3 regions of the Bradyrhizobium sp. CCGB20 genome follow, and region 3 is predicted to be linked to each of the others. Evidence: riboswitches for the same ligand, from Rfam matches in the RefSeq annotation. Region 3 holds a riboswitch; each other region holds the start of a gene.

Region 1 (10,406 bases), 230 kb from region 3:
GAGCCGATCATGATGGATTCACTCAGCACGGGCCTGGTCGCCGACGTCCTCGATCGCCTTCACCAGGAGGCGGAGATCGCCGATGCGCCGCTGATGCAGGCGCTGGTCGATGAAGCCGGCAGCCGTGAGGAGTTGATCAGCCAGGCCATTGCGGCCGAGAGCCGCGATCTCAACGCCGTCTACCAGAACTATGCCAACAATTTCCTGAGCGTCTCGCCGCGGTTCGGACGCTTTCTTTATATGTGCGCCCGCGCCTGCAAGGCGAAGCGTATCGTCGAATTCGGCTCCTCGATGGGAATTTCGGCGATCTATATGGCGGCCGCGCTGCGCGACACGGGCGGCGGCCGCCTGATCGGGACCGATCTCGAGCCCGGCAAGATCGAGCGCGCCAGCGCCAATGCCGCCGCCGCCGGGCTCGCCGACTTCGTTGAATTCCGGCTCGGCGATGCCCGCGAAACGCTGGCGTCCGGCCTTGGCGAGATCGACATGGTGATGCTCGACGGCGCCTTCACGCTCTATCTGCCCATTCTCAAATTGCTTGAGCCGCATCTGAAGCCCGGAGCAATCATCGTCGGCGAGAACGCGTTCGAGGAGGCCTCCGGCTATATCGACTACATCAGAGATCCCCAAAACGGCTACCTCTCGCTGTCGCTACCGTTCGACCCCGACCGCGGCAACGAACTCACGATCAAGACCTGATCATCGGAGCGCCAAGTCTTGAACGAGCCCGGCCAGTCACCGCCCCTCTCCGAACCATCGCAGGCCCCGCAAGGACGGGTCGCAAAAATGTTGCTGCGCTGGCTGATGCGTCCGGCGCGCGTCACCGCCATCGAGAGACTTTCGCCGCGCTTTCGACTCATCGAGTTAGAGGGCGAGGCCCTCAAGAACGTCGCCTGGACGGCGGGGCAAAAGATCCAGGTCGCGATGGGCGCGGGACTTAGCGCACGCACCTATACGCCGATGTCGTGGAATGCGAGCCGCGGCAAGACGCAACTGCTCGCCTTCGCCCATGGCGATGGCCCGGGCAGTCGTTGGGCGAACGGTTTGCGTGCAGATGATTCCTGCCGGTTCTTCGGCCCACGTCGCTCGCTCGATCTCGCTGGCTTTGAGGCGCCTGTCGTCCTGTTCGGCGACGAGACGTCTTTTGGACTTGCCGCAGCTCTGCGCGACAATTTGCAGGCCGGCGGTGCGCTCCACATGTTCGAAGCCACAGATATTGTGGAGTCGCGGCGGGTACTGGACGCGACCAACCTTGGAGAAGCGCGACTGATCGCACGCAGCGCCGGCGAGGACCATCTCACGACCGTTGAAGCGGAATTGCTGCGCCTCGCTGCAAACGGAGCGCGGTTCGTGCTGACCGGCAAGGCGTCCTCGATCCAGCGTGTCAGCCGCGCGCTGAAGGCCGCGGGCGTTGCATCAGCGCGGATCAAGGCCAAAGCCTATTGGTCACCAGGCAAGACCGGGCTCGATTAAGGCTCATCGCGCTCGGACAAGATGTCGCGCCTCCCGCAAAATGAGACGGGTTGGTAAGTTTTGAGACGAGGCGGCATGACGGTCGCATCGGCCTGCTAACTACGGTCCAGGCGCAGAAAATCGCGACCTGGCGCTCATCCCCGACGTCTCTTGTCCCGGACGATCCCTCGGTTCGCAAAACAAGACACAGTCGGGAGATCCAGTCCGAGATGACACGGTTCGGTCGCAGCAAGATCACAGACATCGCTCAGCAGCAGAGCGAGGGATTTCGTCCTGACCGGAGGTCGCTGCTCGCGCTTGGCGCAGGCGCGGCTCTCGCCGCCACCGGGCTGCGTCCCGCACATGCGCAAGACTATCCCGCCCGGCCAGTCCAGGTGCTCGTGCCCTTTGCCGGCGGCAGCGCCAGCGACGTCATCACACGCATCCTGCTCAATCGCATGTCCACGTCGCTCGGACAGGCTTTCGTGGTCGACAACCGACCCGGCGCCGGCGGCAATATCGGCACCGCGGCCGCGGCGCATGCGGCCCCGGACGGCTACACCTTGCTGATGAGCACTTCCGGCCCGCTGGCTGCGAACAAGTCGCTCTACAAGGAGCTGCCCTACGATCCGGTGAAGGATCTCGCCCCGATCGGCCTGTTCGCGACGATGCCGAATGTCGTCGTGATCAATTCGAAGCTGCCGCCGAAATCGCTGGCCGAGCTGATCGAGTACGCCAAGGCGCATCCGCGGGAGCTGAACTACGGTACCGTCGGCGTCGGCTCGTCGCAGCATTTGTCGGCGGCCTATTTCGAGCAGCTCACGGGCACCGAGCTCACGCACGTTCCCTACCGCAACATCGCCGCATACACGCCGGACTTCATCGCGAGCCAGGTCCCGCTCGGCTTCCAGCTGTTGCCGAACGTCCTCGGCCTGATCAAGAGCGGCGATGCGCGCCCGCTCGCGGTCGCCAGCGACAAGCGCATGACGGCGCTGCCGGATGTGCCGACCGCGTCCGAGGCCGGCCTGAAGAATTACGAGAGCGCGGCCTGGCTTGCGCTGCTTGCGCCGGCGAATACCGATAAGGCCGTTGTCGACAAGCTCTATAAGGCGATGGTCGAAGCCGTGAACGACCCCAAGGTGCGTGCCCTCTTCGTCGAACAGGGCGCCGAGCCGCTGGTAATGGACCCGCAAGGCCTGACGAACTTCATGACGTCAGAAACCACGAAGTGGGCCGGCATCATCAAGAAGATCGGCATCGAGCCGATGTGATCCGTCACATCGGGTCCATGTGACGCTCACACCAGGCTCGACTTGCCGCGGCTGAGCACTTCGCCCGCCCCCTTGTCGCCGACGATCTTGCCCTGCTCGTACACCACGCGGCCCCGCGCGATGGTGGTGACGGGCCAGCCGGTGACGTCAAACCCCTCCCACGGCGTGTAGTCCGCGCCGTGGTGCAGATCGGCCTGTCGGATCGTCTTCTTCAGCTTCGGGTCCCACAGCACGATGTCGGCATCGAAGCCGACGCCGATCGAGCCTTTGCGCGGATAGAGGCCATAGATCCGCGCATGGTTGGTCGCCGTCAGCTCGACGAATTTCTGCAAGCTGATGCGTCCTTTCGAGACGCCCTCCGAGAACAGGATCGGAAGCCGCGTCTCGACGCCGGGAATGCCGTTCGGCACCCAGCGGAACGAGGTGCGTGCATTCGGCGTCAGCTTGCCCTTGGGATCGTCATAGCGGAACGGGCAGTGGTCGGACGAGAAGGTCTGGAACACGCCTGACGTGATGCCCTCCCAGATCGCCTGCTGGCTCTCGGCATCGCGCGGCGGCGGCGAGCAGACATACTTCGCGCCTATCATGTCCATGTTCAGGCCCTTCATGTCGTCGGCCGTCAACGTGATGTATTGCGGACAGGTTTCCGCATGCACCGGCAATCCGCGCTGCTGGGCCCAGCGCACCTGCTCCATCGCCTCGCGCCCCGAGACATGCACGATCATGATGGGAACGCCGATCACCTCCGCATGGCTGATGGCGCGGTGCGTCGCCTCGCGCTCGACGGCCTGGGGCCGCGAGGTGCCATGATAATAAGGCGCGATGTGGCCGTCGCGCTCCAGCCTGGTGGTGAGGAAGCGAATGGCGTCGTAGCCCTCGCAATGGACCATCACCAGCGCCTCCTCGCGGCGCGCGACCTCGAACACCTCGAGCAACTGCTTGTCGCTGAGCACGAGATCGTCATAGGTCATGAACACCTTGAACGAGGTGTAGCCGTCCTTGACGAGGGCCGGCAGCTCCTGCCCGAGCACGACGGCGGTCGGATCCGAGATGATGAGGTGAAACGCCGTGTCGATGTAGCATTCGCCTTCCGCGAGCTTGCGGTAATTCTCGACGCAGGTCCGGAGCGAAGTCCCCTTCTCCTGGAGCGCGAAGGGCAGCACCATGGTGTTGCCGCCGGCCGCCGCCGCGCGCGTTGCCGAGGCAAAATCGTCGGCCATGACCACGTCGGGACCCTGAGCCTGGGAGATATGGACATGGCTGTCGATCCCGCCCGGCAGCGCCAGCAGACCCGTCGCGTCGATCTCGCCCGCCGCGCCCTCGATTCTGTCGGCGATGCTGACGATGCGGCCGCCGCGAATGCCGATATCGGCGCGAAACTCGTCGCTGGCCGTCACTATGGTGCCGCCGCGGATGGCGAGATCGAGTTGCGTCACATGCCTCTCCGTCACTTGATGATCGCTGATGTCTGGAAGATCCGGCCCCACCCGGCAAGGGCCCCGATGTCGCCACCGGCAAGCTCCAACGTCCGCCACAGCGTGACCGCAACCGAATCCAGTACGGCGACGTTCAATTCCTGCTCGAGCGAGGATGCGAGTGCGGCGCCGTCGAGATTGGTGCAGAGGACGACCACGGCATCCGCCCCCTCCGCCGCGACGGCGCGGATCATATCCTCGATCGCTGCAGGCGTGACCTCGCCAAACGAAAAATTGTCGCGCAGGCCGAGATGCCGCTCGGCATGCGGGACGATCCCCTCCTCGGCCCAGACATCGCCGATACGCCGTTGCACGTCGTCCGTATAGGGCGAAACCAAGCCGACACGTCTGGCGCCGATCGTGCGGACGGCATCGATGCAGGCGAGCGTGGAAGTCGTGGCCGGGACACCGGTCCGCGCCGTGATCGCTTCGCAAAGGCTCTTGTCACGGCCGACGCCGAGCCAACTCGCCGACGTTCCGTTCCAGGCGATGGCGTCGACCCTGGCGTCCGCCAGCAGGTCCGCTGCCGGCAGCATCACCGAGGCATCGAACTGGCTCAGCGCCGCGGCATCGAGCGAAATCTCGGTGACGCGGAAGCGCGAGAAATGCGCGGTGACGCCGGCCACGCCATGCAGCATGGAATTTGTGACGGGCTCCAGCACCGAGTTGGACGACGGCGTGATCATGCCGAGCCGCTTGCGCTGAGTTGACATCGATCACGATCGCCCCGTTGGCAGAGCGCACCGCTGCGCCCGTCAGATGATCATCGTCGCCTGCCATCGCCCGCGCAACCCGCAATTTGCATGCCGCATATGATTTGTCCTAGACGCAGCTCAGGCCGCGAAGGTCGATCGCAGGCGCCGCCAGCCGATGACGATGCCGGTGACGGAGAACACCAGCCCGAGCAGGCAGAGCCCGACGACAAGGGCATCACGCAATCGCGGATGCGCCATGAGAACGGGAAAATCCAGCGTGTGAAGCGCGCTGTAGACCCAGCGATAGGCCCGCCGCGAAGCATCCAGCCTTTGCAGCACGCTGCCGTCGGCACTGTCGACGTCGAACCAGACGTCGCCGCAGCGGGCGCGGTAGACGGGGGCACCGGGAACGACGGACTGCGCGGGATAGTCGTCATTGTCGGCGAGAATGGACGGTAAGCCGCAGCCCGTGGCAAGGCGTGCCGTCAATCCCTGAACTTCGTCGGTGCTCAAAAATCGCGTTTGTCCATCGTGGGACGCGTCCCCTGCTCCAATCAAGGTCTGGGAACCGAGCGCGAACCGATCGCGGCGGTAGGCATTGCCGTTGAAGGCGAACCATTCGATCTCCCGGGCCGATGACGATATCGGCCGGCGATCGAGCCACGCCGCGGCCCAATCCGGCGACGCATAGGTCACGCTCGCTTCGGAGGCCGTCAACTGTCCGCGCGAGAACAAGCGCCCATGGTCCATGGAAAACCAGCCGCTGAAAATCCAGGTCAGCACGAAGGCTGTTACTGCGAGACCAGTGAGGTGATGCAGGGCATGCCAGCCGCGATAAGGCGTTGGGAGGCCGCGTCCTCGCATCCTGATCCGGACGATCCCGAGCACCGCGCCCAGCAAGGCTGCGATCAAGGCCAGAAGCGACAGCGTCCAGACGACGCGGTCCCACAGCGCCCAATTGCTGCGCAGGATCGTCGGATAGATCCAGTGCAAGACGCTGCCGGCGAGGTTCCAGCCGCGCTCGCGTCGCGTGCTATCCAGGACGATCTCGCCGGTGAGCGACGAGACATAGAGCTCCGTTCCGGCGGCATCGCCGAGCGAGACGCGAAACAGGGGGCGGTGGCGGTCAAAGCCATTCGGCACGCTCCATTGGTCGTAGTCCGAGAGCGCAGCGATCTCGACCCGTGTGGCGTCGAGCCCGCGTTGGCGGGCATGGCCCCGCGCGATACCGAGTACCACGTCCTCGGACATCACCGATGCGTCCCGTCCGTCGGAAGCATGGATCGCGCGGACACGCGCCCGTCCCGACACGACAAAGACCGGTCCGTCGCTTCGCTGGAACAGGCGAACGCGCGTGGCATCGTCGACCCCGCTCGCGGACACGGCATTGGCGACTGTAATCTTCACGTCCCCGGGATCCACTGGCGCAAGTCCGGAAAACCGCTCCACTTCCGTCAATGACGGAAACGGAACAAAGTGCATCACGATCCCCGTCGCGAACCACATCGCGAACAGCAGGCAGAACGCGATCCCGAGCCAGCGATGCAGCAGGACGATCGCGCCCATCATGCGGTCAGCATCCTACCATTTGAACGCGGCCGAGATCTCGTAGGTGCGCGGCGCGCCCAAAAGGATCTGGTCGGGATAGAACGGATCGCCCCAGATGGCGTAGCGCTTGTCGGTGATGTTGCGCACGCGGAAGGCCAGGCGAGCCTGATCGACCGCATTGAACACCGTTCTGGGGATGTCGACGAAGGCATAGACGTCGGCGACGGTATACGCCTTCATCGTCACGACGTTGGCATCCGTGTTGTAGCGGTCGCCGATATGGCGACCGGTGATGCCGAGCTCCACCGGCCAGGGCGTGAAGAACCGGTACGACGCGCCGGCATTGGCCACGATGCGCGGCACGTTCGGCGGCGTGTTACCGGAGAACGATCCCCCGGCAAAATTGTAGTCGGCATAGCGCGCATCGACATAGGCGATGTTGCCCCAGAGACGCAGCGGCTCGATCGGGCGCACCGCGGCTGCAAGCTCCACACCCTTCGACTCCTGCCGTCCCGCAATGTTGAGCGTCTGGCCGCCGGCTGCCGCATAGACGTTCTTGCGCACGATGTCGTAGGCCGAGAACGACCACTCCGCCCTGTTGTCCCAGAACAGATGCTTGACGCCGGTCTCGTAGGTCCGCGCCGTCGTCAGATCGAGCGGCTGGGTCGGTCCCAGCAGAAAAATGTTGTTGGCGGAGATGTCGGCACCGGTGGCGTACTGGCTGAAGAAGGTCATGCCGGGCACGGCCTCCCAGGTATAACCGATGCGCCCCGTCACCGGTGCCCAGTCCGTTGCAAACGGGAAGCCTGCTTTCACAAGGCCGGCGGAGTCGGTCGAATTGCGGTCAAGCCCGATATGCTCGACGCGCAGGCCGCCGATCAGTGCGAAGGTGCGCGTGAGCTTCAGCCGGTCCTCGAACGAGAGTGCCTCGTTGTCGATGCGGGCGATCTGCTGTTGCGTCGTGAGCAGGCCGTAATAGCCGCGGGCGGGATCGACCAGCGAGACGGAGTCGCCGGGAAAGTTCGCGGCGCCCGGCCTGACAAAGTCGAGGTAGCTTGACGACAGCGTCGTGACCAGCCGATTATCGAAGCCGGCAATATTCGTGTCCCAGGTCAGGTCGGTGATATTGCCGACCAGTCGCTGACTGTGCGCCACATAGAAGCGCTCGCGATCGACCAGGTTCGTACCGGAATTAAACGCCTCAACTTCGTTGTTGAACCACGTGCGCTCCGCACCGTAGCCATAGGCCTGGCTCTTCAACGTCAGGTCAGGCGCGAGCTTCAGCTCGAATCCGCCGCGCAGCCACACTTCCTGAGCGACGTTGCGATTGTCGAGGACGTTGTAATTGGTGTTGAAGGTGCGGTCGTCGATGGTGACCGCGCCGAGATTTGTTTTGTTGTAGTTCGAGATATAATTTCCGGAGACAATCCCCGTCGTCGCATGCGAGCCACTGAAGGCGATCGGCACCAGCGGCGCGCCCCAATAGGCCTTCGAGCGGTCCTCGCGATACTCGATCGCGCCCCAGATCTTGAGGCTGTCGGAGATGCGGTAGTTGAGCTGGCCCGACACGTCGAACGTCTTGGTGTTGGTGTCGTCGGCAAAGCCGTTGAGCGAGGAACGGCTGATATCGAAGCGGTAGTCGAGGCCCTGCACATTGGTGCTGCCGCCGGAGCCGTAGTGCGCGCGAAAAGAATTCAGCGAGTCCCAGGAAAAATCGGCTTCGTTGCGGACCGGTCCCGTATGCGGCGTCTTGGTGACGAAATTGATCGCGCCGCCGGCAGCACCTTCGCCCGACATCACTGAGGCCGGACCTTTCACGAATTCCACGGCTTCGAGATTGGCCGTGTCCGTGATCCGCGATGTCATATTCTGCGGACCGATCTTGATGCCATTGTAGAGCGTGTTGATCTGGCTGTTGGTGAAGCCGCGCATCGAGAACGCCGCGGGCTCGGCCGGATTGTCGCCGGACGTGACGCCGACGGCGCCCTGTGCCGTCTCGGACACGGTGCGATAGCCCTGCTCGCGCATGGTCTCCGACGAGATCACTTCAACGGTTGCGGGGATTTCGTGCACGGTCAGGCCGAGCCGCGAGGCGCTTTCGGCAACCACATTGGTATTGAGCGGCGTCTGCGCCGTCGCGGCAGGCACGACAGGCTTGGACGCGGCCGCCGCGGCAGTGGACCTGCGCGTTGGCGCGCGGCGTGCGCTCTGGGCTTCGCGACTCGCTGGCTTCGCTTGCTTGCGGGGTTGGGCGGGCGACACCTCGACCGGTGGCAGCGGTTCACGGGCCTGCTGCGCCAGGGCGGCGGGCATATCAGCGGATACAAACGAGGTGAGCGCGGCGGAGGCGAGCAGGAAATGGCGCGGTCGTACAAGACGGATGGAAGACACGGTTTGGAACCTCGGTATGACGTCAGTGGCACGTCACAGCGAACCAAGGTCCCATCTTTGGGCTTTCAGCCGTCCGATGAAGCCGAATGTCTGTACTCCCCGACCGACATCTTCGCGTGTGACCACGGCTGACGGCAGGTCTCCTGGCTCGCGGGTCAATACCTTGCGTCGCCTTCCCGGGACCGAGATACCCAGTGGCTCGTGATGCAAGATTCGCCGCTTACAGTTGCGGGGGCAGCCGCGGCATTGGGGACAATTTCCCCGCACCGCATTCCCTTTTCATCCCCTCGCGGGGAAACCGTCGCGAGCATCTAGGATTACGATCCAGACAGAGTCAATGTACAAGCTGCGGCGTTATTGCCACAGCGACCAACTTCCTTGGAGACGAGCATGGAAGGCGAGACCTTCCTCTGGCTGATACGTCATGCGCCCGTCGACGGCATCGCGGGGACCATCCACGCAGCCGACGCGCCGGCCGATCTCGGCGACCGCGCGCAACTGGAGATGCTGCGGCAGAGACTGCCGCGGGATGCTGCGTGCTTTGCGAGCCCGGCACGACGCACGGTTGAGACGGCGCGCGCGCTGGGGCTCGAACCTGTGCGACTGACCGAATTCAGCGAGCAGGATTTTGGCGACTGGACCGGCCGGCGCCATGACGAGCTCGCCGCCACCGGTGGCGAGGCCTATGCGCAGTTCTGGAGTGCGCCGGCGCATGGACGGCCGCCGGGCGGCGAAAGCTTCGAGGATCAGGTCGCGCGCGTCCGGCTGGGTCTGTCGCGGGTCGGAGCCGGATCAGCAGCGCTCGTCGTGCACTCCGGCACGATCCGCGCCGCACTCTGCATCGCACTGGATCTGACACCCCAAGCGGCCCTGCGCTTCGTGATCGACCCGCTGTCGCTGACCCGGATCGATCGGCTCGCGACCGGCTGGCGCGTCGTCTTCGTCAATCAGCGCGCGGCTTGAGCCGGATCAGCCAGGGCGATCCGGCACATTGGCCTGCGCGAAGGTCGCCATGCCGTTGTGCAGGCTGCACGCGAGCCGCACCAGCGGCAGCGCGATGGCCGCCCCCGATCCTTCGCCGAGCCTGAGATCGAGGCTGATCAGCGGCTGCACATTCAGGGCACGCAGCACCAGCCGGTGCCCCTGCTCCGCCGATTGATGCGACGGCAGCAGGAACGGCTGGCACGACGGGTTCAGCCGCACGGCCGCAAGCGCTGCCACCGATACGATGAAGCCGTCGATCAGCACGGGGATGCGGCGCTGCGCGGCCGCAATGATGGCACCGCAGATCGCCGCAATCTCGAGGCCGCCGACGGCGCACAGGATCTTTTCGGGCGGAGCACTTGCGATGCCATGATGCGCGATCGCAGCGTCGATCACGCGCGCCTTGTGCGCGCGGCCGGCCGCGTCGACGCCGGTACCGCTGCCCGCGACCTCCTCGGCACTCATGCCGAGCAGGCTCGCCGCAATCGCCGCCGCCGTCGTGGTATTGCCGATGCCCATCTCGCCGAAGATCAGGAGATCGGGCTGATGGGCCTCCGCGCGCGCGACGGCGCGCTGGCCGGCTTCGAAGG
Region 2 (10,406 bases), 220 kb from region 3:
CGCGGCTCGCAGCCGCCGATGCTTTCGTTCACGTGCAGGATTTGCCGGAAACCGATCTGCTGCTCGCCGCCGACTACGCCGCGCACGAAGCCGGTATCGCGGCGGCTGCGGCACATCTCGGCGCGGCAGGACCATCGCTCTATCATCTCGATACGACGCGCCCCGAGCAGCCGCATGCGCGCACGCTGACGGAGGAGGTCTCTCGCGTCGTCCGCGCGCGTGCGGCCAACCCGGCCTGGATCGCCGGCATGATGCGCCACGGTTTTCGAGGCGCCGCCGAGATCACCGCGACGCTGGAACACATGGCCGCCTTCGCGCATCTGGCGGGTGCCGTGCCGCCGCATCTGTTCGATCTCTACTATGACGCGACGCTCGGCAACGACGACGTCCGCGCCTTCATGGCCCGCGAAAATCCGGCGGCGCTCGCTGCCATGGAGACCTGCTTCACGCGCCTGCATGAGGCCTCACTCTGGCAAACGCGCCGCAATTCGATCGCGGCTGCGCTGAGGGAGGCGTCATGAGCGCTTCCGCGGTCAAGGGCTGGTGTCCCGGCGCGCTGCGCCCGATGCAATCGGGCGACGGGCTCGTGGTCCGCGTACGCCCCTTCGGTGGGCGGCTCGAAGCCGCGCAGGTCGCCGGGCTTGCCGAGCTCGCCGAACGCTATGGCAATGGTCTGATCGATGTGACGAGCCGCGCCAACCTCCAGATCAGGGGGGTGAGCGAACAGGGCCATCGGCCGCTGCTCGAGGGCCTTGCACGGCTGCAATTGCTCGACCCCGACACGGACGTCGAGGCCCGCCGCAACATCCTGGTGACGCCATTCTGGAATGTTGGCGACGAGACGCAGGCGCTCGCCGCGGAGCTGGAAGAGGCGCTTGCCGACAGCGCGCTCGATCTTCCCACAAAGTTCGGATTCGCCATCGATGACGGAACCTCGCGCGTGCTCGCCGGCGATTCCGCCGATGTGCGCATCGAGCGCGATCGCGGCGGCCGGCTCCTGGTGCGGGCCGATGGCGCGAGGCTCGGCCGCTCTGTCGCACGCGGACAGGCGGTGAGCACGGCGCTGGCGCTCGCGCACTGGTTCATCACATCAGGCGGCGCGAAGGATGGGCGAGGGCGCATGGCGGCCCATGTCGCGGCCGGCGCGGCATTGCCTGGGACATTGAACGGCGACACCGAGCCCGCGCCCGTGATGGCGGCGTCACGGCCCGGGCATTATCCGCAAGGCGCCATGGTCGGCGTCGCGTTTGGGCAGATGCTGCACACCACGCTCCATCAATTCTCCGGCTGCGGCCATGCGCTGCGCATCACGCCATGGCGGATGGTGCTGAGCGAAGGCAAGCGCGAGATGCCGAGCGGGGCGGGCCTCATCACCGAGCCCCACGATCCGGCACTGCGCGTCATCGCCTGCAGCGGTGCGCCGCGTTGCCGCGAGGCGCATGCCGACACGCGCGCGCTGGCAGCCGCCCTTGCACCGCGTATCGCGCTGGACACGCGGCTTCACGTCTCCGGCTGCACCAAGGGCTGCGCGCGGTCCGGCGCATCCGCGGTGACGCTGGTTGCAACCAGTGCCGGATTCGATCTCGTCCGTGACGGCTCGACCCGCGACGAACCGGTTTTGCGCGGATTGAACGGCGCCGACATCGTCAGCGATCCCTCCATCCTGGTCGGGGGGCACTGATGCCGCACACCTACGAGACCGATGGCGCGGCGATCTACCGCCAATCCTTCGCGACCATCCGGACCGAATCGGATCTTGCGCGCTTTTCGCCGGACGAGGAGCCGGTGGTCGTGCGGATGATCCATGCCGCCGGTATGGTCGGCCTGGAGGCGCATATCCGCTTCACGCCCGGAATGGCGACCGCCGCGCGCGCGGCCTTGCAGAAGGGCGCGCCGATCCTGTGCGACGCGCGCATGGTCTCCGAAGGAATTACACGCGCGAGATTGCCGGCGGCCAATGCTGTGATCTGCACGCTCGGCGACGAGACCGTTCCGGCGCTGGCGAAATCCATGCGCAACACGCGCTCTGCCGCGGCGGTGGAGCTGTGGCGGCCGCATCTCGATGGCGCGATCGTCGCGATCGGCAACGCGCCGACTGCACTGTTTCACCTGCTCAACATGCTGGAAGACCAGAACTGTCCGCGGCCTGCGGCGATCATCGGCTGCCCCGTCGGCTTCGTCGGCGCGGCGGAATCCAAGGCGGCACTGATGGCCGATCCGCCTGTGCCGGCGCTGACAGTCGAGGGCCGTCTCGGCGGCTCCGCGATCACGGTCGCCGCCGTGAACGCGCTGGCGAGCCGGAGCGAGTAGCCATGGGACGCATCATCTGCTGCGGTCTCGGCCCCGGCGATCCCGACCTGATGAGCGTGCGCGCGGATCGCACCGTGCGCGGCGCGAAGCACGTCGCCTATTTCCGCAAGAAGGGGCGGCCCGGCCAGGCGCGGCGTATCGTCGAGGGCATGCTGGGTGCCGACGTCACCGAATACCCGATGGAATATCCGGTCACGACGGAGCTCGCCTTCGACAGCGCGGAATACGTCCAGCTGCTGGCCGGCTTCTACGACGAATGGGCGGAGCGGCTGGCGCGGCTTTCGCGCGCGGTCGACGTCGTCGTGCTCTGCGAGGGCGATCCCTATTTCTACGGCTCCTTCATGCATCTGCACACGCGCCTGCAGGGGCGCGTCGAGATCGAGGTGATCGCGGGCATTCCCGGCATGGTCGGCTGCTGGAACGGCGTCGGCCGGCCGATCGCGCTCGGCGACGACGTGACGACAGTGCTGATGGGCACGCTCGCTGAAGACGAGCTCGAACGGCGCATGCGCGATTCCGATGCGCTCGTCATCATGAAGACCGGCCGCAATCTCGCAAAGGTGCGCCGCGCGCTCGCTGCCGCCGGCCGGCTCGACGACGCCTGGCTGGTCGAGCGCGGCACCATGCCGGGCGAGCGCGTGGTGCGGCTCGCCGAGATCGATGCCGCCGATTGTCCTTACTTCGCGATCGTGCTCGTGCACGGCAAGGGCCGGCATCTGGACGCGGGCGAATGACGGGCTCGCTGACCATCGCAGGCCTCGGGCCGGGCAGCGATGCGCTGGTGACGCCCGAGGTCTCTGCCGCGCTTGCCTCTGCGACCGACATTCTGGGCTACGCGCCCTATGTCGCGCGTGTGCCGCCGCGAGCGGGGCTCGCCCTGCACCCATCCGACAATCGCGAGGAGCTGCAGCGCGCGAGCGAGGCCCTGCGGCTCGCGGCCGAAGGCGGGCAGGTCGTCGTCGTTTCCTCCGGCGATCCCGGCGTCTTCGCGATGGCGTCCGCCGTGTTCGAGGCGCTGGAGCAGGCGCCGCAATATCAGGAGCTGCCGATCCGCGTGCTGCCCGGCATCACCGCGATGCTGGCAGCGGCCGCGCGCGCTGGCGCGCCGCTCGGGCATGATTTCTGCGCGATCAATCTCTCCGACAATCTCAAGCCGTGGGCGGTGATCGAGAAGCGGCTGCGGCTTGCCGCGGAAGCCGATTTCTCGATTGCGATGTACAATCCGCGTTCGGCGAGCCGGCCGGAGGGCTTTGGCCGCACACTTGCCGTGTTGAAAGAGGCCGGCTGCGGTGATCGCCTCGTGATTTTCGCGCGCGCGATCAGCACCGCCGACGAGAAGATCGAGACGGTCACGCTGAACGAAGCGACGCCCGAGATGGCCGACATGCGCACGCTGGTGATCGTCGGCAATTCGCAGACGCGCCGCGTCGGCCGCTGGATCTATGCGCCGAGGCAGGTGCGATGACCGAGCCACTGCATGATCTCGGCCACGCTTTCGACCCGCATCCGTTCGGGCAGTCTTGGCCGCGCGATCATGATCACGGGCAGGCGGAGCACGCGGGCCGCGTCGATCTTGGCGCGCGCGCCGTCGCCGCCGGAGTTGCGGGCGACGATCCACGCGATGCCGCGCGCGCGCACCATCTCGAGCTCGCCGTCGAGCGTGAACGGCCCGCGCGATACGATCACGTCAGCCGGGAAGGGCAGCGCGGCTTCGGGCGGATCGACGAAACGCAGCGTGTAGGCGTGCTGTGGCTTGGTCGCGAATGGCGCGATGTGCTGGCGGCCGATGGCGAGGAACACTTTTGCCGGCGCCTCGGGGAGCGCGGCGGCTGCGGCGCTGACATCCGCGACCTCGATCCAGTTGTCTCCGGGCACTTTGGTCCAGGGCGCACGTTCCAGTGCGATCAGCGGCGTCTTGGTTTCTGCACAGGCCTCGACCGCGTGGCGGCTCATCTCGGCCGCGAAGGGATGCGTCGCGTCGATCACATGCGTGATGCCTTCGCCGCGGATGTAATCGGCCAGCCCGCTCACGCCGCCAAAACCGCCGATGCGCGTCGGCAGCGGCTGATCGGAGGGCGTGCGGGTGCGGCCGCCATAGGAATAGACGGCGTCGATGCGCACGCGCGCGATCTCCGCGGCGAGCACGCTCGCATCGGCGGTTCCGCCCAGAATAAGGGCGCGCGGCATGGCTGATCCCTGGCTGACCATCATCGGTATCGGCGAAGATGGCCTTGCCGGGCTGTCGGAAGCAAGCCGAAAGGCACTTGCTAACGCCGAAACCGTCTTTGGCGGTGAACGGCATCTTGCGCTTGCCGGCGTGAGCGGTCGCGGCCGCCCATGGCCGGTGCCGTTCGACGCAGATGTCGTGCTGAGCTGTCGCGGCCGGCCGACGGCGGTGCTCGCCTCCGGCGATCCTTTCTGGTACGGCGCGGGTGCAAGTCTTGCCGAGAAGCTCGACACGGGCGAGTGGGTTGCCCATTCAGCCCCGTCGACCTTCTCGCTCGCCGCCGCGCGGCTGGGCTGGCGTCTCGAAGCCGTTGTCTGTCTCGGGCTTCACGCCGCGCCGTTCGAGCGGCTCGTGCCGCATCTGGCGAATGGCGCGCGCATCATTTGTCTCGTGCGCGACGGGAAAGCCGCCGGTGATCTCGCGAAATGGCTGAGCGCGCGCGGATGGGGGGCTTCGGCATTCTGGACTCTCGCCGCGCTCGGCGGCCCACGCGAAAGCCTCAAGGAGCATTGTGCGGGCCGCTTTGCCGGCGATCTCGCTGGAAACCTGGTCGCAGTGGCGATTGAGGCGAAGGGCGCGCAGGGCATTCCCCGCAGCTCGGGACTTTCAGACGATCTCTTCGTCCATGACGGCCAGATCACCAAGCGGCCGGTGCGCGCGCTCGCGCTCTCGACGCTGGCGCCGCGTTCGGGCGAGCGGCTGTGGGACATTGGCGCCGGCTCGGGTTCGATTTCGATCGAGTGGGCGCTGTGCGGCGGGACGGCGATCGCCATCGAGGCGCGCGAGGATCGCGGGGCGAACATTCGCAGCAATGCAGCGTCGTTCGGACTGGTGCATCGGATCACCGTCATCACAGGGAGGGCGCCCGAAGCTCTCGCTGCGCTGGACCCGCCGGATGCCCTCTTCATCGGCGGCGGTCTCGATAGCGCGATGTTCGACGCGATCTGGTCGCGGCTTGCGCCGGGTGCGCGGCTGGTTGCCCATTCAGTGACGCTGGAGACGGAGGCGCTGCTTGGCGAGCTGCATCAGCGCCACGGCGGCGAGCTGATGCGGGTCGAGATCGCGCATGCCGGGCCGCTCGGCCGCTACCGGTCCTGGGAGGCTGCGCGTCCCGTGGTGCAGTGGAGTGCGGTCCGATGAAGGTCGCCGGGCTCGGATTCAGAAAGGATGTCACGCTAGCTTCGCTGCGTGAGGCGCTGCTGGCGGCCGGTGGTTCCGAAGGCCTTGCGGCGGTCGCGACTGTCAGCGAAAAGGCCGAGGTGGAAGCGTTGAAGCAGCTCGCGCGGGAATGCGGCGTGCCGGTCATGGCTGTCCCGGCCGACATGCTGGCCGGCATCGAGACACCGACGCGGTCGAAGCTCGTCGCGGAAAAATTCGGTACCGGATCAGTCGCTGAAGCCGCGGCGCTCGCTGCGGCTGGTCCGCGCGCGCGATTGATTGCGACGCGGGCGGTCTCGCAGGATCGCACCGCGACGGCGGCGATCGCGGAAGGAGACGGCGCATGACGGTGCACTTCATCGGTGCGGGGCCGGGCGCCCCTGACTTGCTGACGCTGCGTGGCCGCGACCTGATCGCGGTGTGCCCGGTCTGCCTCTATGCCGGCTCGCTGGTCCCTGAGGGCGTGCTGGCGCATTGCCCGCCTGGTGCGCGGATCGTCAATACCGCGTCGCTGTCGCTCGACGGGATCGTGGCGGAGATCGCCGCCGCGCACGCCGAGGGCAAGGATGTTGCTCGCTTGCATTCCGGCGATCTCTCGATCTGGTCAGCAATGGGCGAGCAGCTCCGCCGCCTGCGCGCGCTCGGTATTCCCTATACGGTGACGCCGGGCGTTCCGTCGTTCTCGGCGGCAGCGGCGGCGCTGGAGACTGAACTGACGCTGCCGGGTCTTGCGCAATCCGTGGTGCTGACACGCACACCGGGCCGCGCCAGCGCGATGCCTGAAGGCGAAAAGCTCGCCGCCTTCGCCGCGACCGGCGCGGTGCTTGCGATCCATCTGTCGATCCACCTGCTCGACAACGTCGTCGCCGAGCTGACGCCGCATTACGGCGCGGATTGCCCCGTCGCGATCGTCTGGCGTGCGAGCTGGCCGGAGCAGCGCATCGTCCGCGCCACGCTGGCAACGCTCGATGCCGCCGTCGGTCCCGAGATGGAGCGCACCGCGCTGATCCTGGTCGGCAGGACGCTCGGCGCGGCCGATTTCGACGAGAGCCGTCTCTATGCCGCCGATTACGATCGCCGCTATCGGCCTGTTGGCGCCGAGCCGCGCTTTCCGGAGGCATCGTGATGCCGGCAGGGCTCGTCATCTCCGCGCCTGCCTCCGGCGTCGGCAAGACGACGTTGACGCTGGCGCTCGCGCGCGCCTGGCGCACTCGCGGGTTGAACGTGCAGTGCTTCAAGAGCGGGCCCGACTACATCGATCCCGCCTTCCATGCCGCCGCGACGGGACGTGCTTCCGTCAACGTCGATAGCTGGGCGATGGATCGCGGGACGATCGCGCATCTCGTCAGCCGCGGCACCGATGCCGATGTCGTGCTCGCCGAAGGCTCCATGGGCTTGTTCGACGGCGTTGCCGCGCGCGGCGTCTCCGGCACCGGCGCCACCGCCGATATCGCGGAGATGCTGGGCTGGCCGGTGGTGCTGGTGATCGACCCCTCCGGACAGGCGCAGACGGCCGCCGCAATTGCCGCGGGCCTTCGCGACTATCGCGCGGGTGTGCGCCTTGCCGGCGTCGTGCTCAACCGTGTCGCCAGCCCGCGCCACGAAGACCTGGTGCGGCGCGCGCTCAACGATGCCGGCATCGCCGTGTTCGGCGCGCTGCCACGCCATGCCGAGATCAGCCTGCCGAAGCGGCATCTCGGCCTGGTGCAGGCCGAGGAGCAGGCCGAGATCGGCAAGCTGATCGACGAGGCCGCGCGCTTCGTCGCCGAACATGTCGATCTCGATGCGGTGCTGCGTTCGGCAGCCAGCTGGTCGCCGCAGCCTGCCGCGAATGATCTGAATGTGACACCGCCCGGCCAACGCATTGCGCTGGCCCGCGATGCAGCCTTCTCCTTCGTCTATCCGCATATGCTGGAAGCCTGGCGCGCTGCGGGCGCCGAGATCTCGACATTCTCGCCGCTTGCCGATGAAGCGCCTGACGCGAGCGCCGATGTGTGCTGGCTCCCCGGCGGCTATCCCGAGCTGCATGCCGGGACAATCGCGGCCAATGCGCACTTTCGCAGCGGCCTGCGCGCGTTCGCTGACACACGGCCGGTGCACGGCGAATGCGGAGGCTATATGGTGCTGGGAACCGCTTTGACCGACGCCGACGGCGTTCGCCACGAGATGACCGGCCTGCTTGGCCTCGAGACGAGCTTTGCCAAACGCCGCGTGCATCTGGGATATCGTCTCGCTGCGCTCGCCGCCCCGATGCCGGGGCATCAGGTCGGCGCGCGGCTGCGCGGTCACGAGTTTCACTATTCGACGATCGTCGCGCAGCCGGACACGCCGCTGGCGGTCGTGCACGATGCAACAGGTGCGGTCATCGCCGAAACGGGCTCGCGCCGCGGCCACGCCACGGGCACCTTCTTCCATCTGATCGCGGAGGACCGGTGAGCGGTTTTGTCACTTTCATTTCGGCCGGCCCCGGCGACCCCGAGCTTCTCACGCTCAAGGGCGCCGCGCGGCTGCGGGATGCCGACGTCGTGCTGTATGACGACCTCGCGTCCGGCGCGATCCTCGATCTGGCCCGGCCCGGCGCCAATCTGGTCGCGGTGGGCAAGCGGGCAGGGCGGCCCTCGACCAAGCAGCACCATGTCAACCGCCTGCTGGTCGACTATGCCGCAACCGGCTCGCGCGTCGTGCGGCTGAAGTCCGGCGATGCCGGCATTTTCGGGCGGCTGGAGGAGGAGCTCGACGCGCTGCGCGAGGCCGGCATCGGCTACGAGATCATTCCCGGCGTCACCTCGGCCTGCGTTGCGGCGGCGCAAGCCGGCATTCCGCTGACCCGGCGCCATACCTCGCGCCGGGTGCAGTTCGTGACCGGGGCCGACGTCACCGGCGAACTGCCGCCAAACCTCAACTGGGCGGCGCTGGCCGATCCGGAGGCGACGACCGTCGTCTATATGGGCCGGCGCACTTTTCCGGCGCTTGCCGCAAAATTGATCGAGCACGGCCTCGCCGCGGACACCCCGGCGCTGTTCGCCGAATCCCTCGGCCGTCCGGACGAGCGGCTGATCCGCACCACCGTGACCGAGCTGGCCGAACGGCTTGCGCGAGGCGGCGCAGCCTCGACGGCGGCCGTGATCCTGTTCGGTGCTCTGGCGGGGGATTATCCGTCGTGACGGCGCCGGCCGCCGTTCGCCCCTTGACGCCCGGCTTGCGAAAGGGGCACACATGGGATGCATGGTGCTCGACGCGGCGCAAAGCGCCGGAGCATAATCGGGAATGGGGGTGGGCGGACCCAGTTGCGGCGCCCAAAACCCCAGCCGCCCCCGCGACTGTAAGCGGTGAGGGACTTCGATCAGCCACTGGGCCGCAAGGCTCGGGAAGGCCGGAGAATCCCAGTGAGCCGCGAGCCAGGAGACCGGCCCTGCACGTTTTGAGGCCAAGGCCGTCGGGTGTGACGGCAGGAAGGATCTGAGCCATGCATATCGAACCCGGGGTCGTGACGGGCGCCAAGCTCGTGTTGAGTTACGCAACCGGCATCGCCGCAGGCGGCGTTGCCTTGAAGCTGGCGGTCGAGACCGTGCGCGAGCAGGGCATTGGCTCGTTTGCTGCGCGCACTCTTGTCACCACGGGCCTCGTCTTCGTCTTCTTCGAGATCCTGCCGCACTTCCCGGTCGGCGTCTCCGAGGTGCACTTCATCCTCGGTTCGACCTTGTTCCTGCTGTTCGGCGCCGCGCCCGCGGCCTTCGGCCTCGCGTTCGGCCTGCTGCTCCAGGGCGTGTTCTTCGAGCCGCCGGACTTGCCGCAATATGGCATGAACGTGACGACACTTTTGGTGCCGCTGTTTGCGATCCAGGCGATCGCCTCGCGGATCATTGCGCGCAACACCGCCTATGTCGACTTGAAGTATCGTCAGGCGCTGGCGCTTTCGACGACCTACCAGGCCGGCGTGATCGCCTGGGTGGCGTTCTGGGCGCTCTATGGCTCCGGCTTTGCCATGAGCAACCTCGCAAGCATCGCGACGTTCGCGGCGTCCTACGCGCTGGTCATCGTGATCGAGCCGCTCGCCGATCTTGCCGTGCTGGCCTTGGCGAAGTCGCTGCGCGGCGTCACCGCGCCCGGCCTCGTCACACCGCGCCTGCACAACGCGGCCTGAGAGACCAGGGGCGGCCGTGAGGGCCGCCCCTGATACTCGCGATGCTCACGCTCTCCCTGATAGGCATCGGTTGCGGCGATCCCGAGCAGCTTACGCGCGCCGCGATCGGTGCCATCAACGCGGCCGATCTCGTCCTGATCCCGCGCAAGGGGACCGCGAAATCCGATCTCGCCGATCTCAGGCGCACGATCTGCGCGGATGTGCTGGCAAACGACAAGACCCGCATCGCCGAGTTCGATCTTCCCGTGCGCGACGCGACTGACGCGGACTACCGCAAGGGCGTGGATGATTGGCACGATGCCGTTGCGGCGGCCTGGTCGCAGACGATCGCGGATCATCTGGGAAGCGAAGGCAAGGTTGCGCTGCTGATCTGGGGCGATCCCTCGCTCTATGATTCCTCGCTGCGCATTGCGCGGCGGCTCAATCCCCTGCCTGAGATCGAGGTCGTGCCCGGCATCACCTCGATTCAGGCGCTGTGCGCGGCGCATGCGCTGCCGCTCAACGACATTGGCGAGCCGTTCCTGGTCACGACAGGGCGTCGCCTGCGCGAGGGCGGCTGGCCGGCAG
Region 3 (10,406 bases):
GATACGCTGTCCCGCATCATCGCCGACGGGCTCTCGAAGAAGCTCGGGCAGCCGATCATCGTCGAGGCCAAGCCGGGCGCCGGCGGCAACATCGCGGCGGATGCGGTCGCGAAAGCGGCGCCTGACGGCTACACGATCGGGCTCGTCACCGGTGCTCACGCGATTTCCGCGGCCACCTACAAGAGCCTCGCCTACCAGCCGGCCGAGAGCTTCGAGATGATCTCGACACTGGTCTATTACGCGCTCGTCATTGCAGTGCGCAGCGATTATCCGGCGAAGTCGCTGGCCGAGCTCATTGCCATGGCCAAAGAGAAGCCCGGTGCGCTCAGCTTCGGATCGGTCGGTTTCGGCAGCACGCATCACCTTGCCGGCGAGCTGCTCAACGCAACCGCCGGCGTCGAGATCGTGCACGTGCCGTATCGCGGCGATTCCCAGTCCGTCACTGCACTGCTCGGCGGCGAGGTTCCGGTCATCGTCGGCACTCCGGTGCTGCTCGCCCCGCAGATCCAGAGTGGCGCGATCCGCGGCCTGGCAGTGACCTCGCCGACGCGCACCGCATTGCTGCCCGACGTCCCGACGGTTCAGGAAGCCGGCATCAAGGGATATGACGTGCGCACCTGGGCCGGCCTGTTGGCCCCGAAGGGAACGCCGCCCGCCATCATGGCCGCACTCAATGCCGCGACGCTCGACGTGCTCAGGGACCCCGACCTCAAGCAACGCCTGGAGACCGCCGTCGGCGGCGAGGTCCGCGGCAGCTCGCCAGAGGAGATGAAGAAGCTGATCGAGACGGAGATCACCAAATGGACGGGCGTCGTTGAGCGCGCCAAAATCCCGAAGATCTGATCCCCAATGAGCCCTATCGCGCTTCAACCACCTCGCCGTCCTCCTTCACGAACCGGCCGACGGGATCATCCAGCAGATCGATGACGGCTTCGGAGGGCCGGCACAATCGCGTGCCCTTCGGCGTCACGACGATCGGACGGTTGATCAGGATGGGGTGGGCGAGCATCTGATCGATCAGCTCCTCGTCGGACCATTTCGGGTCATCGAGGCCGAGGTCGCGGTAGGGCGTGCCTTTCTCACGCAGCAGCGCGCGAACGGAGATGCCCATCGCCTTGACGAGCTCGACCAGTCTTTCTCGCGACGGCGGCGTCTTCAGGTACTCGATGACGACAGGCTCGGTGCCGCTCTGCCGGATCATCGCGAGCGTGTTGCGCGAGGTGCCGCAAGCGGGGTTGTGATAGATCGTGACGGTCATCGTATTGTCTCCGCGATTGGGATGGGACCCCGCATTTCGGGGCGACCGAGCAGCCAGTTCATCAACAGCATGCCGGCAAACGCGCCGCAGAGCTCCGCAAGGATGAATCCGGGCAGGTCAACGGGGCGAATGCCCGCGAACGTGTTCGTCAGGGATCTTGCGATCGCCACCGCCGGATTGGCAAACGAGGTCGAGGCCGTGGACCAGTAGGCCGCCGTGATGTAAAGGCCGACCAGCCAGGGCACGGCGGTCCGCTGAAACCGGATGCCGGCCAGGATCGTGGCGACCAGCCCGAACGCGGCGACGGCTTCGGCGAACCATTGCGGCCCTCCGGTTCGAACCTTCGTCGAGGGCTCGAGCAGGGGCAGTCCGAACATCAGATGCGCCGCCATCGTTCCCGCGATGCCGCCGGCGATCTGCGCGACCACGTAGAGCGCGGCCTCGTTCGCCGGCAGCTCGCGCTTGCCGGTGAAGACGAGGGTGACCGCCGGATTGAAATGTGCGCCGGAGATCGGACCGAGCACCGTGATCAGGACGACCAGAATGGCCCCTGTCGGCAAGGTGTTGCAGAGCAGAGCAAGAGCGACATCCCTGGTCAGCGTTTCCGCCATGATGCCGGAGCCGACCACCGTGGCGACGAGAATGCCCGTGCCGAGCGCTTCGGCCGCGAGGCGGCGCGGAAGATCGAAATTGTCCATCAGCCGGCCTTCGGCGTCGGAGGTGCCGCGCGCTCGGAACACGGGAACGGCAGGTCGTGCATCTGGTCAGGCACGGCTTCGCTCCTTTCGTTTTGGCGCGCAGCAGGATTGGAGCGTCGCGACGACGGGTTCGCAAACTTCCGGCCGTCCGCCGCAGCAATCGCGCAGCAGGAAAACGGCAACGTCCCGGAATGCGCCGAGATTGGCGCGGTAGATGATCGAGCGGCTCTGCCGCTCGGAGGACACGAGGCGCGCCCGGCTCAGAATCGACAAATGCGCCGAGAGCGTGTTCTGGGGGACTTCCAGCAGGCGCGCGAGATCGCCCGCTGCAAGTCCATCAGGCTCGTGTCTCACCAGCGTCCGGAATGCCTCCAGACGGGTCGGCTGCGACAGCGCGGCGAGCGCAAGGACGGCCTCTTCGGTTTCCATATATCCAGACTTATGGAATTATGGAGGGGGCGTCAATCCGGAATCCGAAGAAGTGCGGCCGGCTGCATCCATATTTCGAATATACTAGAAATACGGTTTGACATTCGGGTTGAAGAGGCTGCACCATGCCCCCATGAAGATCGCCGACGCAGCAGCACGTCTGGAAGCCCTGGGCAATCAGACCCGGCTCCAGATTTATCGCGCCTTGGTCCGGGCAGGGCGCTCGGGCATGCCCGTCGGCCGCCTGCAGGACAAGCTGAAGATCCCGCCGTCAACGCTGTCGCATCACATCAAGACACTGGTCTCAGTTGGGCTCGTCAGTCAGGTCCGGGAATCCACGACGCTGGTTTGCCATGCGAACTTCGATGCCATGCGGGGCCTGGTCGACTTCCTGGCGGCAGAGTGTTGTGCGGACGAAGTCGGATGCAAGGATGCTCAGACCGCGGCTTGATCTTTTCGACCTCAATTATTCGATGATTCTAGAAAGATGGGAGAAGCCGAATGAGCGACAACAGGACGGTAGCCATCATCGGGGCGGGGCCTGTCGGTCTCGCAGCGGCCGCCCATGTGCTCGAGCGCGGCATGTCGCCCATCGTGATCGAGGCCGGACCCGAAGCCGGGCACGCGATGCGTCAATGGCAGCACGTCCAGCTCTTCTCGCCGTGGCAGTACAACGTCGACAAGGCTGCCACGCGTCTGCTCGCACCGACCGGTTGGAATTCGCCTGACCCACAGTCCTATCCGACCGGCGGTGAGCTGCTCGAGCGCTACCTCGATCCGCTGGCCACGCGCACGCCGCTGCGCGAGACGATCCGGACGTCCAGCCGCGTCACCGCCATCAGCCGCGCTGGCTTCGACAAGGCAAAGACGAAGGGCAGGGAGCGGGCGCCGTTCGAAATCCGCTATCAGAACGGCAGGGGTCCCGAGGTGCTGCGCGCCGATGCCGTCATCGACGCATCAGGCACGTGGTTCTCTCCCAACCCCGCCGGCGGCAACGGCTTGCCCGCAATCGGCGAGCGCGAGCACACGGACCGCATCGCCTATGGCATGCCGGATGTGCGAGGTGCCGAGCGTGCCAGATATTCCGGCAAGACCGTGGCCGTGCTCGGGGCCGGTCACTCGGCGGTGGGTACGCTGATCGATCTCGTGCAGCTCGCCGCCGAGGTGCCCGGCACGCAAGCCATCTGGCTACTGCGTGGCACCGATCCCGCAAAAGCCTTCGGCGGCGGTCGCAATGACAAGCTTGCCGCCCGCGGCGAGTTGGGCTCCGCCTTCGCCGCGCTCGTGGCCGCCGGCAAGATCAAGGTGGAGACCGGTTTCGGCGTCACTCACGTCTCGGACACCGAAGGCCGCCTCAAGGTTTCGGCGGGCGCCTGTTGCGGTGCGCGGAGCGTGGTTGCCGACGAGCTTGTCGTCTCGACCGGCTTTCGTCCCGATCTTTCGTTCCTGTCCGAGCTGCGGCTTCGGCTCGATCCGGCGATCGAGGCGCCGGTCGCGCTTGCGCCGCTCATCGATCCCAACGAGCACAGCTGCGGGACGGTCCGCCCTCACGGCGCGCGCGAGCTCGCGCACGACGAGCCGGGCTTCTATCTCGCCGGCATGAAATCCTACGGCCGCGCGCCGACCTTCCTGATGATGACCGGATACGAGCAGGTCCGCTCCATCGTCGCCGATATCGCGGGCGACAAGGAGGCTGCGGCACGGGTCGAGCTCGATCTGCCGGAGACTGGCGTGTGCACACGCGGCGGCGTCGAGTCAGGGGCCGCAACGGGATGCTGCGGCGGTCCAGCAAAGGAGGAGGCCTCGGCTTGCTGCGCCGCCGATGAATCGGCGAAGAAGGCCGGTGCTGCGGGATGCGGTTGTTCATGACGCAAGTGCAGCCAACATCGACGCCCCTCCAGGTGGGAGAACAAAATTCATAAGCTGAGCGGCAGGTCTCTGATTGCGGTGATGTGCATCGGCCAGGTCGGCAATCTGCTGCCGCATGTGACGTTGTCCGCAAATCTGGCGCAGCATCTCATGCCGGCGTGGGGCCTCTCCGCCGCCGAAGGCGGCTTGATGGCGAGCGGTTACGCGTTCGGCTACATGCTCGCGGTGCCGGTGTTGACGACATTGACCGACCGGATCGATGCCCGGCTCGTCCTGCTCTGGGGCTCGATCGTCAGTGGCCTCGCCACTGCAGCGTTCGGCATCTTCGCGCAAGGGTTCTGGTCGGGGACTGCGATCTGGTCGCTGGCAGGCCTCGGATTTGCCGGCGCCTACATGCCCGGCCTGAAGGCGCTGACCGACCGGCTTCCCTCAGGCGACACCTCGCGGGCCGTCACGCTGTACACGTCGAGCTTCTCGGTCGGCGTCGGCCTCTCGTTCCTGGTGGCACAGATCATCGCCGACAAATGGGGATGGCGAAGCGCATTCCTCGTCACGGGGTTCGGGCCGATCGCAATGGTCATCGCGTGCCTTCTGATGCACGAGCGGCGGCCCGCGCCGAAGGCTGGGCGCCTGCTCAACTTCGCGCCCGTTTTCGCCAACCGCGAGGCGCTCGGTTACATCTTCGGTTACGGCGCCCATTGCTTCGAACTCTATGGCATCCGCACCTGGCTGGTCGGGTTCTGGACCTTCGTTGTTGCGCATCAAGGTGCGCCGTCCTGGATGACGCCGGTTCTGATGAGCTTCTGCTTCGCAGTCATCTCGATGCCCGCCAGTATCCTCGGCAACGAAGCCGCGCTGAAATTCGGGCGACATCGGGCGATCACGGTTGTGATGATTGCATCGGCTTGCGTTGCACTGGTCATCGGGCTCAACGCGACGGCTCCGGCATGGGTACTCGCACTGCTTCTGCTCCTTTATGGCCTGACGGTGCCGGCCGATTCCGGCGCGTTGACTGCCGGCATGTCCGCAGCGGCCGTGCCCGAGCACCGTGGCGCAACTCTGGCCTTGCACTCCACCGTTGGCTTTGGCCTGTCGGCCGTTGGTGCCTGGGGCACGGGCGCCGCGCTCGACATGGCAGGCGGCCCGCAGCACGCGAACGGCTGGCTGCTGGCGTTCATCGTCCTTGCGGCCGGGATAGCGCTGGGGCCCTTGGCGCTGCTCTGGGCACGCGGGAGCGGGCGACGGAGCTGAGGAACTCAAGAGATGGCTTGTCGGGTGGCCAGGCGAGGCAGCCTCGGTCATGAATGCCTTGGCATGCGTGCCGCTCGAGCGACGACGGCAACGCGAAAAGCTGGCGCGAAGCCGTGCCGCGTCACCTCTCCCCGCTACGGCTGCGGAGGATAGCGGTCAAACGCCGGCAGCTCGTGCGCATGTTCCATCCAGCGAAGACGTTCGGCGACCTGGATGTGCATCGTCGCCGGTACGGCATCGGGATCGTCGTAGGTCGCGCTCTGGACGTCGATGACCCCGGGGAGCATGTTGGCATTGACGTAGAACAGGCCGGTTCCGCAATTGCCGCAAAAGTGCCGCCGGCCGTGTTCGGAGGAGGTGTAGACCCTGGGCTCGCCCGTCGTCACCTTGACGGCATCATCCGCGTACATCGTCCAGCCGACGACCGGAGCGCCGGCGTGCAGTCTGCAGTCGCGGCAGTGACACAGCGCATGCACGATCGCCTCACCCTCGACCTGATAACGGATTGCGCCACAGTGACAGCCGCCGGTGATGGTGCTCATGCGTTGCTCCCGATTGAAGGCCGGTTTCGGCGATCGATAACTCTCGAGACTTGCTGCTTCAACGGCGTAATCGATGTGCGATTGCGTCCTACTGTCGCGTGACAACTGCTGCCATCACAGTCGTGGTGATTGCATTCGGTCCATCACCACCTGAATGAAGCCGCGACCTCGTAGCTGCGCGGCGCGCCCAGGATGATCTGATCGGTATAGCCGGGATCGCCCCATGCCGCGTAGAGCTTGTTCGTCAGGTTCTTCACGCGAAAGCTGATCCGGGTCCGGTCGACGCCCGGGAAGTAGGCTTTTGGGATATCGACGAACGCGAACGCGTCGAAGATCGTGTAGGCGTTCATCGTGACCAGATTGTCCTGGAAGTTGAAGCGGTCGCCGACGTGACGGACGAGGCCGCCGATCTCCACCGGCAGTTTCGTGTCGAAGCGGTAGGACGCCCCCGCATTGGCGACGAAGTTCGGAACGTTGGGCGGCGTCTTGCCCGAATAGGATTGGAAGTCGCCATTGCCGTCGACATAGTTGAAGTCGATGAAGCGCGACTGCACGAAGGCGACGTTGCCCCAGAGCTTCAGGCCGCCGACCGGGTTGACCGCCGCGGCGATCTCGACCCCCTTGGAGGCGATCTTGCCCGCGACGTTGAAGACGATGCCGCTTTCGGGGACGTAGACGTTCTTGCGCTCGATGTCGAAGGCCGAGAACGTGGCCTCCGCGCGCTTGTCGGCCGATTGCAGCTTCACGCCGGTCTCGTAGGTGCGCGACGTCGTCAGCAGCAGTGGCACCTGCGGTGCGAGGATGAAGATGTTGGCGACCGTCGGGTCCGCCGCCGTCGCGTACTGGCTGTACAGCATGACGCCCGGGGTGACCTCCCAGGTATAGCCGACCCGGCCGGTGACCGGGTTGAACGTCTTCGAGAACGGATAGCCGCGGTCGGTGCGCAACACGCCGTCCGGCGAGAAGCGCGTGCGCGACAGCTCGATGTCCTCGAAGCGGATGCCGCCGATCAGTGCGAAGCTCGAGGTCAGCTTCAGCCGGTCCTCGAACGCGAGCGAGGCGGAGTTGAGGTGCGTGTAGATCTTCTCGTCGCTGCGTGGCCCGTAAAGCCCGCGGTCCGGATTGATCAGGTCGACCGTGTCCGAGAAGAACAGGGTGTCCTGCGAGACGTTGAACTGCGAGCTGCTGGCCATGACGGTGGCGACGAAACGGTTGTCCATCCCACTGAAGTTGGAATTGACGGTGAGGTCGGTGATGTTGCCGTAGAGCCGCTGCGCGTGATCCAGCGCCAGCCGCTCGCGATAGACGTTGTTCGGCCCGGAATCGTCAAACGAGTTGATCTCGTTGTTGAACCAGTGCCGGTGCGCATCATAGCCGTAGACCTGGCTCCGCAGCGAGACGTTGTTGGTGATGTCCCACTGGAAGCCGCTGCGCAGCCAGAGCTCGCTGGCGCCGCTGTGATTGTCGAGCACGTTGTAGGTGGTGGTGAGCGTGCGCGCGTCCACGGTGACGGGGTTGAGCGTCCCGGTGTGGCCGTTGAGATAGTAGTTGGTCCACTGGCCCGAGACGATGCCCGATGTCGGCACGATGCCCGGCGCGTTGGCGGGCACCAGCGGCGTGCCCCAGTAGAAGCGGTCCTTGTCCTGCCTGTATTCGGCCGCGCCCCAGATCTTCAAGCTCTCGTTGACGCGGTAGTTCAGCTGTCCCGAGACGTTGCTGAGCTTCGCATAGGTGTCGTCGATGAAGCTCTTGTCGTTGGAATGGCTGATGTCGAAGCGGTAGTCGAGGCCGTTGACGAGCGTGCTGCCGCCCGATCCGTATCCGGCGCGATAGCCGTTGAAGGAGTCGTAGGACGCGAACGCGTCGTTGACGACAGGCCCGGTGTGCGGCGCCTTGGTCACGTAGTTGACGGCGCCGCCGGTCGCGCCAAGGCCGGCGATCAGCGAGTCAGGCCCCTTGATGATCTCCACCTGCTGCAGATTGGCGGTGTCCATGGGGCGGCCGGTCATGGTCGACGGCCCGATCGAAATGCCGTTGTAGAGGGTGGAAATCTGGTCGCCGGAAAAGCCGCGCATCGAGAAGATGGCGGGTGCGCCGGGCGCATCGCCGCCGGTCACGCCGACCGCCGCCTTGGCCGCGTCAGTGGTGGTCCTGATGCCGAGGAGCCGCATGGTCTGCTGGTCGATGACCTCGACGGTCGCCGGCGTTTCCCGTGCCGTGATCCCGAGCCGGGAGCCGACCTCGGTGACGGCGGCCGTGTTGAGCGGCGTCTGCACCTGATCGCTCGGAGACTGGGTTGCCGGAACGGCGACGGCTGAGGCGGCGCGATTGCGCCCCGTGGCCCGGCGCGCGGTCCGCGACCTCTGATTGCCGGGGCTGACAGCAGGAGCCGGCCTGGGTGTGGCCGGAGAGACGGTCACCGGGTCGATCTCGCGGGAGGCGTTATCGCGGGCCGCGGCCTGCGCCACCGCGACGGAGGACAGCGATGTCGAGAGCAGCAAGGCGAGCACGGCAGGCATGGCCTGCGAGACGCTGATCCGGACACGCCAATACCCCGGCGCAATGCCGGCATCGAAATGAAGATTTTGCACAACAACGCTCTGCGGCGACGCAAACAGACCGTCACCGCGGTTGCCTTAGTCATCTGCCTTCGCCCCAGGCGGCAGATGCACCGGCTACTTCAAGACATCGGGGCACCCCGCCCAATGCGTTCGCGCGTGACTCATGGCTGGCAGCAGGTTTCCTGGCTCGCGGGTCATCGCCTTCGACCGCCTTCCCAGAGGCCCAAGCGGGGCTCCAGTGGTTCGTTTGGTCGTCGGCTATCCGCCTACAGTTGCGGGGGCAGCCGCGGAATTGCCCACCGATGTGGACGCACCGCATTCCCTTAAGTAGCCCTTGCGGACACTACCGATCACGAAACTGGCATCCGGCGATGAGCCCGTCAACATCCGCCGGGCCTCTTCGGCTGGCTGGTGCTGCGATGGCGGCATTGTGTTGCTGTTTTGCCCGAGCTGTCGCCTGGTCGCAGCTCCAGCGCCCGGCCACTTCCGGTCTACGCGGGTGAGCCGCGGCTGTCAGGAAGGCGCCTGTGCGCCGCAACCGGTCTACCTCCGCTTGTCCGCGGCCCCGAACTCGCCTTCGACAGCCTTCATTTGAATGATGACGAGACAGTTGAACGCGACCACTCTTCGTCAAAAGGTCTGAATGAGGTCGGGAGAGATGAGCACTTGTCCGGCATGTGGCAATGCATCAACTGCCAAATTATTCGAAGTGACCGCAGATCAGGCCTCTCGATCCTTCGTCAATCCGCGCCAGTATCCGGATCGCTTTCGAAAATTAACACACCACCTGTCGGTTCTCTGGGGGCGCGACACCTGCGATATCCGCAAATGCGCAGATTGCGGATTCGGTTTTGCAGATCCCTTCGTCGCGGGGGGCGCGGAGTTTTATAACCTGGCCGCGCCGCACCCTTCCTATCCAGCCATGAAATGGGAGTATGCAAGGACAATCGAAGAGCTGAACGGCCTCGGCACCGCCGGAAAAACTGCGATCGATGTGGGGGCGGGGTTCGGGTATTTTCTCGATCACATCAAGGACAGATTCTTTCACGCGTCCGATATTTACGCGGTCGACTACAACGAAACGGCGCAACAGGCATTGCGATCGAAAGGCTACAAGACCTTTTCGGTCGACTTTCGAGAGGAGGGCTTCGCCCCCATGAAGGAGGCCTTCGACGTCATCTTCATGTTTCAGGTGTTCGAGCACATGGACCGGGTAGATGACGTCTTCGCTCGATTGAAATACCTCCTCAAGGCGAAAGGCTCTGTCTTCATCGCCGTGCCGAACGAAATCCGAACGAACTACATGGAGTGCCATGGGTCGCTCATAGACATGCCGCCGAACCACATTGGTCGCTGGACGAAGGAAGCGTTTGATGCCGTATGTCGGCGACATGGCCTGCAATTGACCATCTGCGAGCGGGAACCATTCAACCTCCTGAAGTTCCTCAAGGAGGACATCGTAGACAGCTTTTTGCGAAGGGCCGAGAAGCCGGGCAGCGTCTGCGAGTTCGTGCGCGGCCTGCCGCGGGGCAGGGCGCAGCGGATCGGGCAAGCTGTGCTCGCGCTTGCGCTTTCACCAACACGTTGGCCGGCATGGGCCTACGCGCTCAGGCACTCATCGACGCTGGGGAGCGCGCTCTGGGTGATGATCGACAAAGGCCTGTGACGCTAGCGCGCTGGCGTGCGAACGAGACTGTCGACGATGCCGGAGCCCTCGGCGACGAGGTCCTGACCGCTCATCCAGATATCGCGGCCCGAGATTTTCCTGCGCATGCTGGCAAGCCAGACGGCGTTGACG

The links. A riboswitch is a leader RNA that binds a small molecule or an ion and turns the genes downstream of it on or off. The one in region 3 is predicted to bind cobalamin.
Region 1: linked by a shared signal. The riboswitch ahead of NLM15_RS15260 (TonB-dependent receptor domain-containing protein) and the one ahead of NLM15_RS14295 (TonB-dependent receptor domain-containing protein) in region 3 are both predicted to bind cobalamin.
Region 2: linked by a shared signal. The riboswitch ahead of NLM15_RS15240 (energy-coupling factor ABC transporter permease) and the one ahead of NLM15_RS14295 (TonB-dependent receptor domain-containing protein) in region 3 are both predicted to bind cobalamin.

Annotation. Positions count from the first base shown of each region.
Region 1 is NZ_JANADN010000001.1:3,324,700-3,335,105, reverse strand. Features, by position in the region: gene NLM15_RS15290 (O-methyltransferase) at 13-699, shown strand; gene NLM15_RS15285 (siderophore-interacting protein) at 787-1,473, shown strand; gene NLM15_RS15280 (tripartite tricarboxylate transporter substrate binding protein) at 1,683-2,723, shown strand; gene hydA (dihydropyrimidinase) at 2,750-4,159, opposite strand; gene NLM15_RS15270 (aspartate/glutamate racemase family protein) at 4,171-4,911, opposite strand; gene NLM15_RS15265 (PepSY domain-containing protein) at 5,032-6,462, opposite strand; gene NLM15_RS15260 (TonB-dependent receptor domain-containing protein) at 6,475-8,832, opposite strand; cobalamin riboswitch at 8,948-9,150, opposite strand; gene NLM15_RS15255 (histidine phosphatase family protein) at 9,223-9,795, shown strand; gene cobT (nicotinate-nucleotide--dimethylbenzimidazole phosphoribosyltransferase) at 9,802-10,406, opposite strand, start outside.
Region 2 is NZ_JANADN010000001.1:3,313,612-3,324,017, forward strand. Features, by position in the region: gene cobN (cobaltochelatase subunit CobN) at 1-521, shown strand, start outside; gene cobG (precorrin-3B synthase) at 518-1,681, shown strand; gene NLM15_RS15195 (precorrin-8X methylmutase) at 1,681-2,310, shown strand; gene NLM15_RS15200 (precorrin-2 C(20)-methyltransferase) at 2,313-3,044, shown strand; gene cobJ (precorrin-3B C(17)-methyltransferase) at 3,041-3,775, shown strand; gene NLM15_RS15210 (cobalt-precorrin-6A reductase) at 3,751-4,497, opposite strand; gene cbiE (precorrin-6y C5,15-methyltransferase (decarboxylating) subunit CbiE) at 4,496-5,677, shown strand; gene NLM15_RS15220 (cobalamin biosynthesis protein) at 5,674-6,042, shown strand; gene cobM (precorrin-4 C(11)-methyltransferase) at 6,039-6,821, shown strand; gene NLM15_RS15230 (cobyrinate a,c-diamide synthase) at 6,821-8,131, shown strand; gene cobA (uroporphyrinogen-III C-methyltransferase) at 8,128-8,859, shown strand; cobalamin riboswitch at 8,905-9,125, shown strand; gene NLM15_RS15240 (energy-coupling factor ABC transporter permease) at 9,162-9,839, shown strand; gene cobF (precorrin-6A synthase (deacetylating)) at 9,881-10,406, shown strand, end outside.
Region 3 is NZ_JANADN010000001.1:3,090,220-3,100,625, forward strand. Features, by position in the region: gene NLM15_RS14255 (tripartite tricarboxylate transporter substrate binding protein) at 1-843, shown strand, start outside; gene arsC (arsenate reductase (glutaredoxin)) at 857-1,258, opposite strand; gene NLM15_RS14265 (MIP/aquaporin family protein) at 1,255-1,956, opposite strand; gene NLM15_RS14270 (helix-turn-helix transcriptional regulator) at 2,023-2,385, opposite strand; gene NLM15_RS14275 (helix-turn-helix transcriptional regulator) at 2,519-2,836, shown strand; gene NLM15_RS14280 (NAD(P)-binding domain-containing protein) at 2,887-4,254, shown strand; gene NLM15_RS14285 (MFS transporter) at 4,336-5,505, shown strand; gene NLM15_RS14290 (GFA family protein) at 5,640-6,047, opposite strand; gene NLM15_RS14295 (TonB-dependent receptor domain-containing protein) at 6,191-8,566, opposite strand; cobalamin riboswitch at 8,763-8,971, opposite strand; gene NLM15_RS14300 (bifunctional 2-polyprenyl-6-hydroxyphenol methylase/3-demethylubiquinol 3-O-methyltransferase UbiG) at 9,267-10,274, shown strand; gene NLM15_RS14305 (ATP-dependent Clp protease proteolytic subunit) at 10,277-10,406, opposite strand, start outside.